Linked DNA regions of Methanolacinia paynteri. The protein of the gene in region 1 binds, or shares a complex with, the protein of each later gene. Links are inferred from orthologs where the notes say so. Each region holds a gene or a part of one and is shown on either strand. Other genes may lie near its edges. The genes, in order: METPAY_RS07155 and METPAY_RS13620.

Region 1 (8,490 bases):
CACCCGAACATTCGAGGATCGGCGAGATGCTCGTTACGGGATTCGAAGGCCCGATTACTACGAGATCGGCATTATTGATGGTATCTATTGTCTCTTTTGTCCCGAAGACCTGGTCGTTTCCGACTCTTACGACCTCTTCGATGTCCAGGTTTCCACGGTGTTTTACCCAGTACTCCTGGAAATGTATCAGTAAATCGCCGGTTTTTATATATGTCGTATATTCAGAGTCGGTCATCGGGAGAATATTGGCTTTGATTCCGAGTCTTTTGCAAAGCTCCCTGGTCGCTCCGGTAAGGGTTATCCCTGAATTAAGCATCCGTGCCCTTGCAATATTTAACGCCCTGTCCCTGTCGCCGAGCGTGAGATAGACATCTTCTCCTAGATCTTTCAGGGTGTCATTTGTTATTGTAGTATCGCCTTTTATGCCCCACCAGGAATCGGTATTCAGGATTCCGGCAAAGAGATACATCACCGTATCGATATCGGGCGAGAGATGGCTCCCGTATATCCACATATCCTCCGCTGTGTTAACAACAACGGAGATATCACTGTCGCTCAGGTGATTTCGAAACCCCCTGATAAGTTTTGGAGTCCCTGTCCCCCCGGAGAGGAATGCAACTTTCATCAGTGAATATTTAAAAGAATTGGTATATAAATGGCATTAATAGCGACCCCGCCCGGATGAGATTTCTTCGATTTCGGGGCAATTGTTCCAATAATTATATCTGATTATATAAATCATTTAAAATGTAGAAAGCGGATGAAGACGATAAAGGATCCTGTTCACGGTTATATCAGCGTAAATGAAAAAATTCTCCCTTTACTTGATTCTCCGCAGGTTCAGAGGCTCAGGCACATCAGGCAGCTCGGCTTTTCGGATATGGTGTATCCCGGAGCAAACCACACACGTTTCGAACATTCCCTCGGGACGATGCACCTTGCCGGAATTCTTGCAAAAAGGCTGAAGCTCGATGATAATGATGTCCTTCTCTCGATGGTTTCAGGGATTTTGCATGATATCGGTCACGGGCCTTTCTCGCATGCAACCGAACCGCTGATCGAGGAGTATATTGGAAGAAGCCATCATGAAGTGGAGCATATGCTCCGTGAGACTGAAATATCCGGGGCCGTCGAAAAGATCGGGCTTGACCCGTCCGAGATCTGCCGGATGATCGAAGGTAAGCATAAGCTGGCCGGGATTATTCATGGCGATCTGGATGTGGACAGGATGGACTACCTGATGAGGGATGCGCATTATACAGGCGTTCCTTACGGTACGGTTGATGCACAGAGGCTTATACAGAGCACGATTCTCTCTGAAAACGGTCTTGCGTTGAAGGACACCGGAATTATTGCAGCCGAGTCGCTTCTTATTGCCAGGACTTTGATGAGGCCTACTATATACTTCCACCATGTCTCGAGGATTGCGGAATCGATGGTCAAAGCGGCGGCAGTCAGGCACCTGGAAGTCACCGGGAGCGACCGGGCAAATGAACTCCTGTCCATGGATGACGGGTCATTCTCTGTCGAGCTCATGAATTCCGAATCCGAAAGCGCTTCAACTCTCATGAAGAGCCTGATGAGGAGATCCCTCTACAAACGATCGATCTATGTCGGTCTGGACCAGATTCGGATGTCGTCAGTCCTGAGAAGCTCAGATTCGATAGACGAGAGAAAAATTGCCACAGAGATCGCGGAGACCGCGGGAGTGAATGAAGATTTCGTCCTGGTGGATATTCCGTCGTTTCCGTCTCCCATGTCGATAGACGTTATGGTCGAGAACAGGAATGATCTGGTCTCGCTCGAAGAGATGTCGCCTTTGCTAAATACTCTCAACGACACGAGAAGAATCCAGTGGAGAATGGGAGTATATACTCTCCCTGAGTATCGCAGGGCAGTGGAGAGTGCGGCGACCGAAATCCTGAATATTAGTAAACCTACTAAGCAGAACAAGCTAAATATATAATGATCCGTTCAACCAGATTTGGAGAGTACACCCCATGAAGAGATATGTAGTAGCAGTAACCGGCGCCAGCGGGATGGCGTACGCAAAGAGGCTTCTTGAAGTTCTTACCGAGAAGGGAGAGGTCCATATCATCATATCGGATATTGCAAAGAAGATAGCGGAATACGAAGGTGTCGATCTCTCGGGTTTTAACGGAGTATACGTCGGAGAGGACGAGATGTTCGCCGATATCGCAAGCGGCTCTTTCCGTTATGAGGGAATGATAATCTGCCCGTGCAGCATGAAGACGCTTGCGGCTGTCAGTTCCGGCTACTCTGAAAATCTGATCACACGTGCAGCTGACGTATGCCTCAAAGAGAGAAGGAAATGCCTCCTGATGCCGAGGGAGATGCCGCTTTCAAGAATTCATCTCAAAAATATGCTGGATGCGGATGAAGCAGGTGCGACGATAATGATGATGGCCCCGGGATTTTATATGAAACCGACAAAGATCGAAGATCTTGTCGATATGGTCGTCGCAAGAGCTCTCGATCACCTGGGAGTCGAACACGATCTGGGATTTCGATGGAGTGGATATGATGCGTGATTTTATAGAATTGATGAGGGAAAAGGATCTTGTAGTCGATGTAGAGGAAGAGGTCTCGTCGGTATACGAAGCGCCTAAAATGGCGGCTGCGACCGATAAGCTTCTCTTCTTCCATAAGCTTGACAAGGTCCACCGCGGTGTGATGAACGTTACTGCATCGAGGAAGGCGATATCGCTTGCCCTCGGGTATGATGAGAAGGATGTCGTAAGGAGCCTTGCGTCGGCAGGCTACGACGGTGTTGTGAATAATGCGGGGCAGCTCAATATGCATCCGCCTGATCTCTTCAGTCTTCCGGTTATGCGCCATTACCCTCTTGATGCAGGCAGGTATCTTACCTCTGCAGTTGTCTTTTCAGAATACGGCGGAATCACGAATGCATCGATTCACAGAATGCTTGTTCTCGACGAAAAAAGACTGGCCGCAAGACTTGTTGAAGGCCGGCATACGTACAATCTCTTAAGAACTTCACTTGAAAACGGCGATCGCCTGCCCGTAGCTATAACCATAGGAACGCATCCGCGGGTTACCTTTGCATCGTGCACCCGTGTTCCGACCGGAAAAGAACTGGGGTATGCCGCTGAATTATCCGGCGGGGAGATGGATGTCTTCGAGTGTGAAAACGGCGTTCATGTTCCCGATGCCGAGATAGTCCTCGAAGGTTATATCACCGTGGATAAAGCTGACGAGGGCCCCTTTGTCGATATTACGGGGACCTACGATCCCGTAAGGCCCGCCCCTGTTATCGAGCTTACAGGTATGCACCTGAAGAACGATCCGATCTTCCACGGGATTCTCCCGGGGGGTAACGAGCATAAGCTCCTGATGGGGATGCCATATGAGCCGAAGATCTATCGTGCCGTCGGAGAGGTGACGACAGTCAGGAATGTATCGCTCACAACAGGCGGCTGTGGGTACCTGCACGGCGTTGTCCAGGTGAGGAAGAATACCCAGGGAGATGCGAAGAATGCGATTATGGCCGCATTTGCCGCACATACCTCGCTGAAGCATGTCGTAATCGTTGACGAGGACATCGATATATACGATATGGAGGATGTCGAGTACGCAATCGCGACCCGTGTCAGGGGTGACCGGGACCTTATGGTTATCGAAGGAGCCAGGGGTTCTTCGCTCGATCCGTGCAGGATCGGTGACGGTACAAATGTAAAAGTCGGAGTCGATGCAACGATGGTTATGGGAGAAGAAAAGAATTTCGTTAGAGCCGGGTGGGATTGATAACACATGCAGCTTGACAGGGAAGATGAAAATATTTTAGCCGGGGAGTACGGCGAGACAAGACAGAAGATGATGGAGATCCTCGTTGCCTTGGGGAAGGTCTTCGGGGCGGAGGAGCTTGTGCCGATAACGAGTGCCCAGATAAGCGGAGCGTCGTATAAGACAATAGGCGAATGGGGACTTGAATGGCTGAGAAATCTTGATGCACGAGTTGCTGTTCTTTCTGTCCTAAATCCGGTCGGAATGCCCCGTGACAACTGGCGCGATATCGGGATCTCAAAGGAGTTTGCAGATAAGCAGCTGGCAGTAATGGATGCATACCGGAAGCTTGGCGTGAAGATGGAGTGCACCTGTACGCCATACTATCTTTATACGAACCTGACGATGCAGGATCATCTTGCATGGTCCGAATCATCTGCGGTCTCTTATGTCAACTCGGTTATCGGCGCGAAGACGAACCGCGAGGGAGGGCCGTCCGCACTTGCAGCGGCAATTATCGGCAAAACTCCCAAGTATGGGCTGCACCTGTTCAAAAACCGTATGCCTCAGGTTACTGTTGAGGTCGAGGATTCGAATGCTCTTCACGCCGGGCATTTCGGTGCTATAGGATATCTTGCAGGGAAGGAGGTTGGAAACAGGATACCGTACTTTACGAATATACGCGCATCGAGAGACCAGCTCAAAGCTCTCGGGGCAGCGATGGCGGCGACCGGCGCAGTCGCGCTGTATCATGTAAAGGGGATAACCCCTGAGGCGAGACTGCCGACATTTGCTCCGGAGCCTTCGGAAAAGATCGTGATAGAGGCATCCGAGATCGAATCGCTGTTTAAGGAAAAGGAGATCGATGCGGTGGCCGTCGGGTGCCCTCACTGCTCGGCTGAAGAGCTTGCAAAAATTTCAGATCTTCTCGCGGGCCGAAAGGTGAAAAAACCTCTCTATATTTTCTCGTCGAAAGGCGTGAAGGATGCAAACGCCGGTATAGTCTCGAAGATTCAAAAGACCGGAGCAAAGGTTATCGAGGATACCTGCATCGTGGTATCTCCTGCGATGGATAAATTCGATACGATAATGGTCGATTCCGGCAAGGCCTTTGCCTATGTCCCGAATATGTGTGGCGCCGAGGCAAGACTGGGAAGCCTTGAAGAGTGCATCGAAGAGGCCGTGAGATAAATAACGGACTTGCAGGAATCCTGTTTAAATGAATCTCCGGATTCTTGTTTTTGCCGGAGTTGGCGAGCTTACATTTTTTTGATAATGATCCCCTTTGCAAAGATATTGTCCGGTGAATATTTTTTGAAGAGCAATTGTTTCAAACCGCCGCTAAATTATAAAGTAAAGTTTAAATAAGCCATGAAAACGGCGAAAAACCCATTTTTTACATCCACACAGATGCCTGAGATTCCACGATCTCCTCCCTGTTCAATATAAACATCGTCTGAAAAAAACAGGGCAATCACGTGCCGTTATATCGATGCAATTCTGGCTTTAATCCCAATATAGTCGATATATTTGGCGTTATTGGGATCCACCCTCAAAATCACTGGTCAAAAGAGCAAAATAAGCTCAAATTGGAGTTTTTTGGGTGACATTCATTTTGCGGAAATAAGTAGGACACTCCGGATGATTAGATTGGGAGTCTGATCAAAGAGCCTTTGAGGATCAAAAGATTGAAAACTGTTTCTCGTTTATACCAGTAAACACGCGCAGAAGAAATCAATAATTGTATGCTTGTGATCTCTCTAAAAAACGTATGAAAACCGATTCCCGTAGATAATGCATCATCAAATAACAATACGATTAAGTTTTTTCTATTGACTTCCGAAGGGATTGTTCAAGAGCATGGTGAAAACTGGTATATAGACTTACATTATATTTTCAACCAGAGGCGGATGAGGAGTGTTGCTCCCCTAAAAACCTTTTATAAATCTGGTTAAATCTCCAGTGTAGAAGGAGCAGGATTCTATGCTCGAATTCACAATCCTTCTTTTTAGGAGTATATATGGATTTATTCCACCGGAATTGCTTATTGTCAGCTTTATTGCGGATTAAAGTTTGCACGCCGGTTGTTAAAATTGAAAAGAGATGAAAAAATGAAAACAGAATCCGGTATGCCGGCCCTTGGCCTGCTATTGGTAGTGGCACTCGCCGGTGCGATCTTCGTTCCGGTCGTTAGCGCTGAATCTGAAAATAATTTAAATGAAAATTTCTCCTCCGGTGGAGACATAGTAGGAATCGATACGCAATTAAAAAGAAGTCCGTATCTTTTAGATGAAGAAGGAGACAGATTAAGTGACACAGAAATCTCGGAAATGATAGAAAAAATGCCGAAAGTAACATATCTGGATGGAATGACTGAGACCGAGAGCAAAAAGATTTCTGAGATCCTAAACCAGTTGCATAAATATAGATCTATCTCAGAAAGTATGGATAAAGCCAATTCATTAAAAACAGTTCAGGTACAGGCAGACGCGGGAGCCCGCATTGATGATTATCACTATAATGGAATCAATGGGAATAATCATCCGGGGTATTTGGAGGTTTCTTCCGACGGAACAGTCTGTCATTATCTCACATCCCATATTGGAAAAAAAATTAGTGGAGTTGATACGTGGATAGAGGTTGGAGTAGCCAAAATATCCTCTGCAATAGTAGGTGGAGATCCATCAAAATATGTAGTTTATACTTATGACAGTACCGCTTATGGAGATGAGAAATATATTGCTCATCGAACATTCACAAGCGGATTTAGGGACTATAATTTTGAGATTTATATTAGCACATCATCGACATCTGAGGGTTATCCATATATACTGTCATGGCAGGGATCGGTAATTAGAACGGGGTATGTACCGTTTTGTTATGGTGATGTGGATGAAAACCATGAGTATTTTGCTTTCGATGGAAATACTTTTAATTCAGTCTCTGAATCATATTTATGTGACTCATACCTTTTTACCAGTTATAATTCCAATACTCTATGGTGGAATGGAAACATCCCCGATTTTACTAAAAAACATTTAACAACTGATTGTTCTGCAGGAACGCCACAATTGGAATATCCTTTTCTTGTCCCGTGGTGGTCTGAGGCTTACCAGGTGAAATCATGGATACCGTAAAAAAATGGATACCTATCCTTATCATAACTTTTTTTGTAGGATTGTTGGCTGGATATTTTCTCCCTGTACAATCCGATCATGGTGAAGAGGCTTTTGTAAATGCAACTCCGGCAAATGCAACAGATCTTACTGCCCTGAATGTGGCGCTCGATGACCCGGAAGTTATCGAATTTTTAGAGAATAAAAGCATTGATTCAATCAAATTCTCCAGAGTAAGTTATGATGAAAAAGATAAGAATTTGATCCAGATTGGATTTCACCTGAGTGACTCGGAAGCTGGCACTTGTTTGTCAAGCCCGAGGATGTATGTTGAAGTAAATAATTCATGTATGATCTATTCGGTATATCAGCCATATCCGTCTTATATACCGGGTTGCAAATCATAATTTTAATCGTCCTCACTGAATGTAAACTGAAATTTATTAAATAGGATTTACTTTTTTTGGAGGGGTACCGGGTGACGAAGTTTTATGGAAGTAACTGAAATTAGATCTTCTGTGAGATTTTTGGATTGATCTGATCTTCAGACAATCGTCAAATTGTAAAGTAAAGCATAAATAGGGGATGAAAACAGCGGGAATTACGATCTTTTACATCCACACAGAAGCCTGAGATTCCACGATCTCCTTCCTCTTCGATATAAACATCGTCTGAAAAAAAGAGGTCATTCTCGTGCCGTTATTTCGATGTGATCCGGGCTTAAATCCTTAAAAAAACGGCAGAACAGCGTTTTTTATAATCATACTCTAAAACGCCGGTCAAAAGGGCAAAATAAGCTCAAATTGCCGGTTTTTTGGACCTTTGTATCACAGTATGATCCCGGAGGATCATATCCCAGGTTTTCTCAAACGGCTTTATGGAAAGGATATAATATGAAAAAGAACACTTTCTTTCTCATTTCACATATGCATGATTTTTGAACAGTGTAAGTATTTACATAGCCAGCAAATCACTCATACTAAATGTTGGCTTAGGAGTCGGTGTTTTTAGAGCGCTTAGATCTAAGGTAGGTTTTGGTGTTGGGGAATCTAATTTACTTAAATCTAGAGTAGGTTTAGGTGTTGACTTTGTTGTAGGAAGTTCCCAATAACATTTTTCGTTTGATTTATAGACTTTTTTATAGGTACCATCTGAATAATATGCATAATAGGAATCATCATCATTATAATAGAATTTACTACCGGGCCTTGATCCTGACCAATCGAGATTTAGCCAATAATCAGTTTTGCCATTTTTTTGTTCGGCATGATAATAAAATGATCTGGCGTCGTTATATCTCTTTTTTATTGAGTTAATATAATTATCAAGCTGATCTTTAGAGGTAACATAAACCTCTGCATAATAATGGCCACCTTCATCCTCGTTATGCACTAAGATCACTCTTGACTCACCACCAATTGCTTTGATATACGATGCAATTAGTATTGCGAAGTCATCGCAATCTCCTTTATAGCCAAGTTTTGTGGTACGACTTGCGGGGGAAAGATAATCCAGACCGTTAGGATCATTTACATAAGTCCAGTGGGTAACAACGGAGTTCCAAATATCAATAATTTGATTGGGGTTATAATCACCTGTACTGGAGTGT
Region 2 (8,415 bases), on another replicon or contig:
GCGGTAAGATCACAACGTGTGTTTTGTATGCAAAAAACCAAAAAAAACAGCCCGGGGGACCTTCACCGGTCCCCCGGGCGTGCCGTGAGAAGATTATCTTAAGGCAAGGTCCCTGGGCAGGGGCCGTCCGGCGGCCTGGCCGACCAGTGCCGGGGTTGCCAGGGTAAGGTATAGTAAGGTATGTAAGCAATATGACAGTGCCATGTATGTGTATCCGAATGTATGTGAAGAAAAGAAAATGCGAAGGATTTGCTGGCTCCTAACTTGTGTGAGGATGTGTGGGATCTCGAAATTATTTACCCACATGAAACAGCGGAGAGCCATATTTTTTTAAATCTTTGAGACAAGGTCTCTCAGGACCGTTGCCGGATCTTCAGCCTTAACGACCCCCGATGCGAGCAGTACCCCGTCCGAGCCGAGTTCGACTGCTCTTTTGACACACGAGCCCGAACTGATCCCCGCTCCTGCAAGGACTTTGACATCTTTATTGACTGATTTTACCGCATTTACAGAATTTTCGATTATTTCCGGGTCTGCCGTTGCAACAGATATTCCGCTGCCGATGAGCTCCGGCGGTTCGATAGCCACGTAGTCGGGAGAGAGTGCCGCCGCCGCTCCGCTCGTCGCTGTGTTGTTTGTACAGACTACGGTCTTTAGATTTGCTCTTTTTGCTGCGTCCACAGCCGCGGAGATATCCGCAAGAGTCAGTCTTCTCTCCGAGTGGTTGATAAGCGTGCCCGTAGCTCCCGCCGCTCTTACTGCCTCGGCAAGGATATGCCCCGTGTGTGCGCCAGGCGAGATTCCGTCTATATGCTGGGCGAAGACAGGCAGGCGGTAATGGTTTGACATCGGGTGTATATCCATGAATCCGGGACAGATTACGATTTCAATGCCGCTTTCTTCCGCTACGGTCTCGGCCGCCTCGGCAATGTCATGTGCCCTGAAACCGTAACTCTCGTTGTAGGTCTTGAAGTTTATCATTATAACGGGCTTTTCTTCAGGCATTTAACATAACTCCGGTTATTTTCCCTTTTTTATCTTCATAACGTCGCCGAGAGTGGGTTCGATTCCTCCCTTCGGGCCTGTTTTGACACCGACATCGGACGATTCCGTCAGTTTTATGGAGAGTGCCTCCTCGATCTTTTTACGAACCGAATCTTCGGGGATCATTCCTTTTTCGATCTTTTTTATCAGACCTTCCTTCTCCTTGATCTGCATGGCTAGTTCCTTCTGGCTGAGCCCCTTACTCATCCTCGCATCACGTATGATATCACTGAAATCCTCGTCGATCTCGCCGTCGATCATATCGAAAACATCCCTGGATTTCTTTTTTTGCGGCGAAACCGATCGGAATCCCGGTTTTGCAGATACCATTCCTGGCGACCCTTTTTTTATTGCATCCATCCCTGGGCGCTGAATTTCTGTTCCCAGTTTGGCGCAATTGCTGCATACCCACATCTTTGCGCCCCCTATTTGAACCAGTATTGGCTTTCCGCGGATTATACATCCGCAAACCTCACATTCAGACATATTAATCGCAAACATCTATATATTGGGCAACCCCTAAATACCTAATTGAGGAAGCGGATGGCCGATAAACCAGTTGAAATTGATCCTGAGAAAGAGCAGGATGTCACAAAATATCTTCTCGACAGGATTTCGGGTCTTGAGACCAGGAATCTGGAGCTTCGTGAAGAGATCAGGCAGCTCGAATCGGAAAAGAGGTTCATCGACAACCAGAAACTCAGGTATGAGCGTGAGATCCGCAAACTGAAGGGGGAGGTCGACAAACTAAGGAGCCCGCCGTTGATAATCGGCACTATATCGGATGTGGCCACGGACAACAGGGTAATTGTCCAGTCGAGTGCAGGGCCGAGATTTATGGTTAGGGCATCCGGGTTTATCGATGCAAAAGATCTAAAACCGGGCGTACGCTGTACGCTCAACCAGCAGTCGCTGACAATTGTCGATATCCTTCCTGCATCCTTTGACTCCCAGATATACGGGATGGAGGTCGAGGACCCGCCATTAGAGACTTATGGCGATATAGGCGGGCTTGAAATACAGATAAACGAGATCCGGGAGGCTATAGAGCTACCGCTTAAGAGGCCGGAGATCTTTGAAAAGATTGGAATATCTCCGCCGAAGGGTGTCCTTCTCTACGGTCCTCCGGGGACAGGAAAGACACTCCTTGCAAGAGCTGTTGCTCATGAGACTAATGCCAAATTCTTAAGAGTCGTCGGTTCCGAGCTGGTCCAGAAGTATATCGGTGAAGGCGCCCGTCTTGTAAGAGAGCTCTTCGAGCATGCGAAGATGAACGCACCTTCTATAATATTCATCGATGAGATAGATGCGATTGGGGCACACAGGACGGAAAGCATCACCTCAGGTGACCGTGAAGTCCAGAGAACCCTGATGCAATTACTGGCCGACCTCGACGGGTTCGATAACCGCGGTGATGTTAAGATCATCGGAGCCACAAACAGGATCGACATTCTCGATCCTGCACTCCTGAGACCCGGGCGCTTTGACCGAATGATCGAGATCCCGCTCCCTGATATTGAAGGACGCCTTGCGATACTTAAGATCCATACAAAGAGAATGAACCTCCAGAAGAACGTTGATCTCTCAGAGGTTGCCGCCCTTACCGAAGGGAAGAACGGTTCGGATCTGAGAGCTATATGCACTGAAGCAGGAATGTTTGCCATCAGGATGGAAAAGGAAGATGTCGATATGAACGATTTCATAAAGGCGATTGACAAGATCCGTCACGACGTCAAGCAGGGTCTGGGCGATCTCTCGGACGGCGCGATGTTCGCCTGAAAAGAATAATTTAATATTATTTACTCTTCTTTTTCGTATTCAGCACACCAGACTTCCAGGACGTAATCAGATGATTCCAGAATATGGGGATAATCCTCTTTTGAGGAATGGGGCTCCATCCAGATCTCGTCCATGATCTGACCGTCCTTTATGGATATAAGTTTGGAGAAGCTCCATGTCTCTTTCAGTTTATTGCTTCTCTGGTAGACATCGGTTGCAAAATCTCTCGTACAGTAAAGTTCAGGGGAAATTTCAAGAAACAGTTCGGCAACATATCTCCTGATGTACCAATTGAGTTCGGAGATGAGCGAAAGTGCGCCGCCGAGTGTGGAATTTTGGATAATTACCCCGCATTCGGTCTTCCTGGGGCGGTAAAAACGAAGGATCTCTCTGCTGGTCTCCGAATCAAGAAGAGTCCTGTAGAGGTCTGTTCCTTCTTTTTGGATCATCAGCAGATTCATGATTAGGTATACATTATGTCATCGGATTTGGATTTATTTTTAACCTTGGATATCGCTGCCTGGAAGTCGTCCATCGTAATTTCTGAGGCGTTTCTGCGCACTGCAAACATTCCCGCCTCACGGCAGATAGCCTGAATCTCTGCACCTGTGGCATTTTCGGTATTATTCACAAGATCTTTCAGGTCGACGGTTCCTATATTCATATTATCCGTGTGTATCCTGAATATCTCGAGTCTTGCATCGCTGTCGGGAGGAGAAACTTCGAGAACCCTGTCGAATCGTCCCGGCCGGAGCAATGCGGGATCAAGCATATCTACACGGTTTGTAGCCGCCATTATCCTTACGTCCCCGCGGTTGTCGAACCCATCCATCTCGGCAAGGAGCTGCATGAGTGTACGCTGGACCTCGGCACTTCCCGATGTCCCGTCATGAGTCCTCATGCTACCGATTGCGTCGATCTCGTCGATGAATACGATGGACGGGGCGCGTTCCCTTGCCAGAAGGAATAGATCCCTTACCATCTGGGCACCTTCTCCTATGAACTTGTGAACGAGTTCACTGCCCGACATCCTGATGAAGGTTGCATTTGCCTGATTTGCAACTGCCTTTGCAATGAGAGTCTTCCCCGTTCCCGGCGGTCCGTAGAGGAGAATTCCCTTCGGCGGTTCGACACCGATCCTCTGGAATACTTCCGGCCTTGTAAGCGGATATTCTACAGCCTCCCTTACCTCTTCGATCTCGTTCTTGAGTCCGCCCACGTTTTTGAATGTCACATCAGGGGATTCTTCGAGCTCCATGACCCTGACCCTTGAATCGAAAGTATTTCCTACGGTCCTGATGATCTGGAGTGCGTTATTCACAGCAACCTTCATTCCGGGTTTTAAATCGCTGCAGATTGCGTCCAGGGCATTTGTAATATATTCCTGGTTATTCCCCTGCTGCCTGAGATATATCTCACCGGAATCGAGGATGTCTACTACTGTTGCAACAAATAAAGGAGGCCGCTTGAGTTGTGCGTTCTCCTTTTTGAGTTGCATATTCTCTTTCTCAAGCCTCGCAGTCTCGCGGGTGAGAATATTGAGTTTTGCTTCCAGGTCACGCAGCTGTTCGCTTAACTCCTGTAAATTAAGCTTAGATATATCAATATTTTCGTGACTTTCGAAGAGAGTGTCATCCATGTTACTTTATATCTTACTTTACAACATTTATTAGATATGTCTTTTACAATTATGGCCAGAGGTATATCCGGGGGTAAGGGTACAGGCGAGCTATTGGTTAGCGGTGAGGCGATCTCGTTCTTATCCGGCGTCGATCCCGAGACAGGCATTGTAATTGAATCAGGCCATCCTCTTGAAGGCAAATCCATCGGGGGAAAGGTGCTTGCGTTTCCGCACGGCAAAGGCTCGACTGTAGGGTCCTATATTATCTATGCCCTGCGTCGAAACGGGAAAGCCCCGAGTGCCATAATAAATATTGAGGCTGAAACGATTATCGCGGTCGGTGCAATAATCGCAGATATTCCCATGGTGGACAAACCCGAGAAACCGATCTCCGGGATTCCTGAAGGTTCAGTCGTAACAGTAAACGGCGATACCGGCGAAATTATTGTAGAATAATAATATTTGACAACCTCAAGCGGAGGATAATTTGTATTATCACCTTATTGTAAACGACGAGTGTAACCTGAACTGTTCTTATTGCCGTGGCAAGGAATTTTTCTCATGTGAGTCGGATTTGGAATCGTTTGACGAGTGTGTTTTACTTCCCTCGTCACCTGAATACAGCCCCGAGAACCTGTATTCATTCCTGAAAAAAGATGATGAGCCGGGTATACTGTTCTATGGGGGAGAGCCGACCCTGAGGCCGGATCTGCTTATAGGTTTCATGGATAAGATGCCCTCGTTCAGGTTTTCCATTTATACGAATGGGCTGTTGATCAGGAATTTACCTCCCGGGTACATCCGCAGACTGGATACTATACTACTCTCGATCGACGGCGACAGGAGAACCACAGACGGTTACCGTGGAGAAGAAGTATATGACGGTTTAATGAAGTCTATCAAATATATCAATGATTCAGGTTTCCCAGGTGAGATTGTCGCGAGGATGACCGTTGCGGAGAAGACGGATATATATGAGTCGGTAACCTTCCTTGCAGACAACAAGGATTATACATTTAGTTCGATACACTGGCAGATGGACGCCAATTTCTGGTATGACTTCTCCGAAAGGCCGGGATTTCGCGAATGGATCGAAGAGTCATACAATCCGGGAATCGCCAGGCTTGCAAAAAAGTGGCTTGGGCTGATAAGAGAGAGCGGAGTTGTGCCCCGCTGGTATCCGTTCTGCGGGCTGGTTTACGATATCCTTACGGGTTCCGGCGGGACGACTGCTCCTATGCGGTGCGGTGCGGGGCATATGAATTATGCCATACAGACCGACGGAAACATCGTTCCCTGCCCGTGCATGGTGGGGATGAGGGACTTTTACGCGGGAAACATTTTCGATTCCGATCCGAAAAACCTGAAGAAGACAGAACCTGGTGGTGACTGTCTGGAATGTGATATCGCGGGTTTCTGTGGTGGGAGGTGCCTGTATTCGAATGTTATCCGTCCCTGGCCGGAAGAGGGAAGGCGGCTGGTCTACGGGAGTGTTTTAAATCTAAAATCGGCAGTTGAATCGGTGATTTCTGAAATACAGGAGATGATCGGGCAGGGCTTAATCTCTGCTGAAGATTTCCGCATCAATAAATATAACGGGTGTGAGATAATCCCTTAGGGCGTTTGTTTAATGATAGTTAACTGGAGGAAGATCAGGTGGGCGAGGAATTCTTTTGCAGTGTTGTATGCCGCCTGCGAAAAAGAAGGAATAATCCTCCGGGAGACCGACGGCCCTGAGAATGATATTACCTTATACAGCCTGAACTCGGTTGATGCTCCTCATTATATGGATGAGATAAGGGATGCCGAATGTATAACAATCGTCGGTGGCCCTCACCCGTCTGCACTTCCGGGGGAGATGGCTGAAGTTGCAGACTATGTCGTGGTGGGAGAGGGAGAATATGTCCTGCCTAAACTTCTGAAGACGATAATGTCGGATCCGAATCATCCGGCCATGCGGCCGCTGCCGGGTGTGGCGACGAAAAACGGATTCATACCGAATGACAGATGTGTTCTTCTTGATTATTACCCCCCGTTTACGCAGGCGAAGAGTGCAGTCGAGATATCCAGGGGATGTCCTTTCAGGTGCGGGTACTGCCAGACGCCGAGGCTCTTCGGGGGATGCATGAGGCACAGGTCGGTTGATGAGATTGTGAATGCATCAAAGATCTATACGGACGTGAGATTTCTCACTCCCAACGCACTTGCCTATGGTTCGAACGGAAGGGAATTCCTGCCTGAGAAAGTAGAAAAGCTTCTTTCTTCATTTTCGAAAGACCAGAATCTCTATCTTGGAACATTCCCTAGTGAAGTCCGGCCCGAATTCATTAACGATGAGGCGATAGATCTCATCGATAAGTACTGTGCTAATAAAAAAATTCATTTTGGGGCGCAGTCGGGGAGTGAAAGGGTTCTCTCTTTTTTGCACCGTGGTCATACGTGTGGTGATGTAATCCGGGCCGTTGAGTTATGCCACGAGAGAGGCTTTGCTCCTGTCGTCGATTACATTGTCGGAATTCCGTTCGAGACAGAAGAGGACCAGATAGCGACTGTCGAACAGATGAGGTGGTTATCGCGTTTCGGGAAGATCCATGCTCATTATTTCACCCCGCTTCCGGGAACTCCCCTTGCAGGAACGGAACCGTCGGAACTTATACCGGAAGTGAACGCCCTGCTTGGGAAACTTTCCCTCTCCGGAAAAGTTACAGGGCACTGGCATGATGCCAAATCCCGTTTCTTCGGGAAAAAACAGGCTTCCGGTGATTCTTGAACCCGGCGAAGATTCGTGATTATAGCAGGATTTTTTTATCGGGAAAACGAACAATAATCCATGATGAGAATCCTTGTGCTGACCGATCTCCATGGTCAATATGGGAAATTAAATTCCTTTCTTGAACTTGACCCTGATATGGTGATAATTTCCGGGGACTTCACCGATCCCGACGGTCCATTCGAACCTGCGCTTGGAATGCTTGAACAGATCGATGTGCCGTGTTTTGCTGTTCCTGGGAACTGTGACAGCAGGGAGACTGTGAATTATCTTGAAGAGTCTAATGCGGTTTCGCTTCATGGCTCGTCGCTCGAGCTGGGCAAGATAACTCTTGTCGGTGTAGGGGGATCCAATCCGACTCCTTTCGGGACTCCATTTGAACTATCTGAAGAAGAGATTGATGCAATATTAACGAAGGCAAAGACAGGAACAAAGAATAACGTTCACAATATACTCGTCTGTCACGCCCCGCCTGAAGAAACTCTCGACAGTGTAGGGGATGCAAATGTCGGAAGTTCGAGCATCAGAAAGCACATGAAAGGATTCGATCTTGTCTGCTGCGGACATATCCATGACGATCCCGGAATAAAGGAGGTAGAAGGAACGGTAATTGTCAATCCCGGCCCTGCATTCGAAGGAAAGTGTGCGATTGTCACCCTTGGTGATGAGCCGAAGGATATAAGAGTCGAGATTCTTTCTGTTTGATTTTCAACTATTTATTAATCCGGATAATTGCATTGAAAATGGTCGGAAAAGGATTCAGAAAAATCTGATATTTTTCAGATTCATTTCTGTTCTTAATTCAGGCGGAAATTTAGCCGTAAATTCTTAAGATTCTTTTTTTCTTTTACTTTGCTAATCTTCTGCCTGACCTGCTTCAGGTTGGTATATGCAGCGTTTTGCTGAAATGATATTTTTTTAGGCTGTGGATAGGAAAGGAGTGCATCATTGTTTTTTGTGATATAATAATGGTAAAATCCTGTGAGATATATCCGTGTATATCCGAAAATCCCTGTCATCCGGCGTGCAGAGGTCAGTGCTTCCATCTTTTTGTCACAGATACATAAGGCCCTTACATCGGCAAGCCTCAGAGATAGATCGTAGTCCTCCAAAATTGAGATCTCCCTGTGACCGCCTGCTTTGAAGTAAATATCCTTTCTTACGGCAAAGTTTGATCCTATTAGCCAGAAAAATCCAAATA

Evidence for each region.
Region 2: the proteins of METPAY_RS07155 (region 1) and METPAY_RS13620 are in contact, whole or in part, in a crystal structure (PDB 7CNS), measured with the Thermococcus kodakarensis proteins. The link is inferred for Methanolacinia paynteri from one-to-one orthologs. Residues at the interface, in WP_011250200.1 of Thermococcus kodakarensis: Ile25, Ala28, Leu29, Ile32, Tyr33, Ala47, Gly48, Asn53, Ile54, Ala57, Glu60, Phe61, Leu62, Tyr99, Ser128, Glu129, Ser130, Asn145, Arg146, Glu147, Gly148, Gly149, Pro150, Ser151, Leu153, Tyr164, Leu201, Gly202, Asn203, Gly227; in WP_011250199.1 of Thermococcus kodakarensis: Arg6, Lys7, Ile8, Leu27, Gly28, Thr38, Arg58, Gly59, Lys60, Gly61, Ser62, Thr63, Val64, Ser66, Tyr67, Val68, Tyr70, Ala71, Lys74, Glu86, Ala87, Glu88, Thr89, Ile90, Ala92, Thr93, Ile96, Ile97.

The regions. Positions count from the first base shown.
Region 1 is NZ_KN360931.1:37,278-45,767, forward strand. What follows is about bases 3,065-5,874. They hold METPAY_RS07155 (aconitase X), read left to right. Parts: upstream 3,065-3,792; coding sequence 3,793-4,956; downstream 4,957-5,874. Other genes in these bases: METPAY_RS07150 (UbiD family decarboxylase), read left to right, coding at 3,065-3,786. In the rest of the region: cofD (2-phospho-L-lactate transferase), read right to left, coding at 1-625; METPAY_RS07140 (HD domain-containing protein), read left to right, coding at 761-1,966; METPAY_RS07145 (UbiX family flavin prenyltransferase), read left to right, coding at 2,001-2,552; more of METPAY_RS07150, read left to right, coding at 2,545-3,064; METPAY_RS07160 (hypothetical protein), read left to right, coding at 5,877-6,902; METPAY_RS07165 (hypothetical protein), read left to right, coding at 6,890-7,288; METPAY_RS14215 (transglutaminase domain-containing protein), read right to left, coding at 7,836-8,490. UniProt on the Methanocaldococcus jannaschii protein: Component of a hydro-lyase that catalyzes the dehydration of mevalonate 5-phosphate (MVA5P) to form trans-anhydromevalonate 5-phosphate (tAHMP).
Region 2 is NZ_KN360943.1:150,984-159,398, reverse strand. The notes cover bases 3,465-6,199. They hold METPAY_RS13620 (DUF126 domain-containing protein), read left to right. Parts: upstream 3,465-4,498; coding sequence 4,499-4,900; downstream 4,901-6,199. Other genes in these bases: METPAY_RS13610 (TIGR04013 family B12-binding domain/radical SAM domain-containing protein), read left to right, coding at 6,075-6,199; METPAY_RS13615 (TIGR04084 family radical SAM/SPASM domain-containing protein), read left to right, coding at 4,932-6,062; METPAY_RS13625 (proteasome-activating nucleotidase), read right to left, coding at 3,465-4,462. Also shown: tpiA (triose-phosphate isomerase), read right to left, coding at 331-1,005; METPAY_RS13640 (multiprotein bridging factor aMBF1), read right to left, coding at 1,021-1,530; METPAY_RS13635 (proteasome-activating nucleotidase), read left to right, coding at 1,588-2,823; METPAY_RS13630 (DUF5804 family protein), read right to left, coding at 2,844-3,272; more of METPAY_RS13625, read right to left, coding at 3,287-3,464; more of METPAY_RS13610, read left to right, coding at 6,200-7,214; METPAY_RS13605 (metallophosphoesterase family protein), read left to right, coding at 7,275-7,919; METPAY_RS14500 (glycosyltransferase family 2 protein), read right to left, coding at 8,012-8,415. UniProt on the Methanocaldococcus jannaschii protein: Component of a hydro-lyase that catalyzes the dehydration of mevalonate 5-phosphate (MVA5P) to form trans-anhydromevalonate 5-phosphate (tAHMP).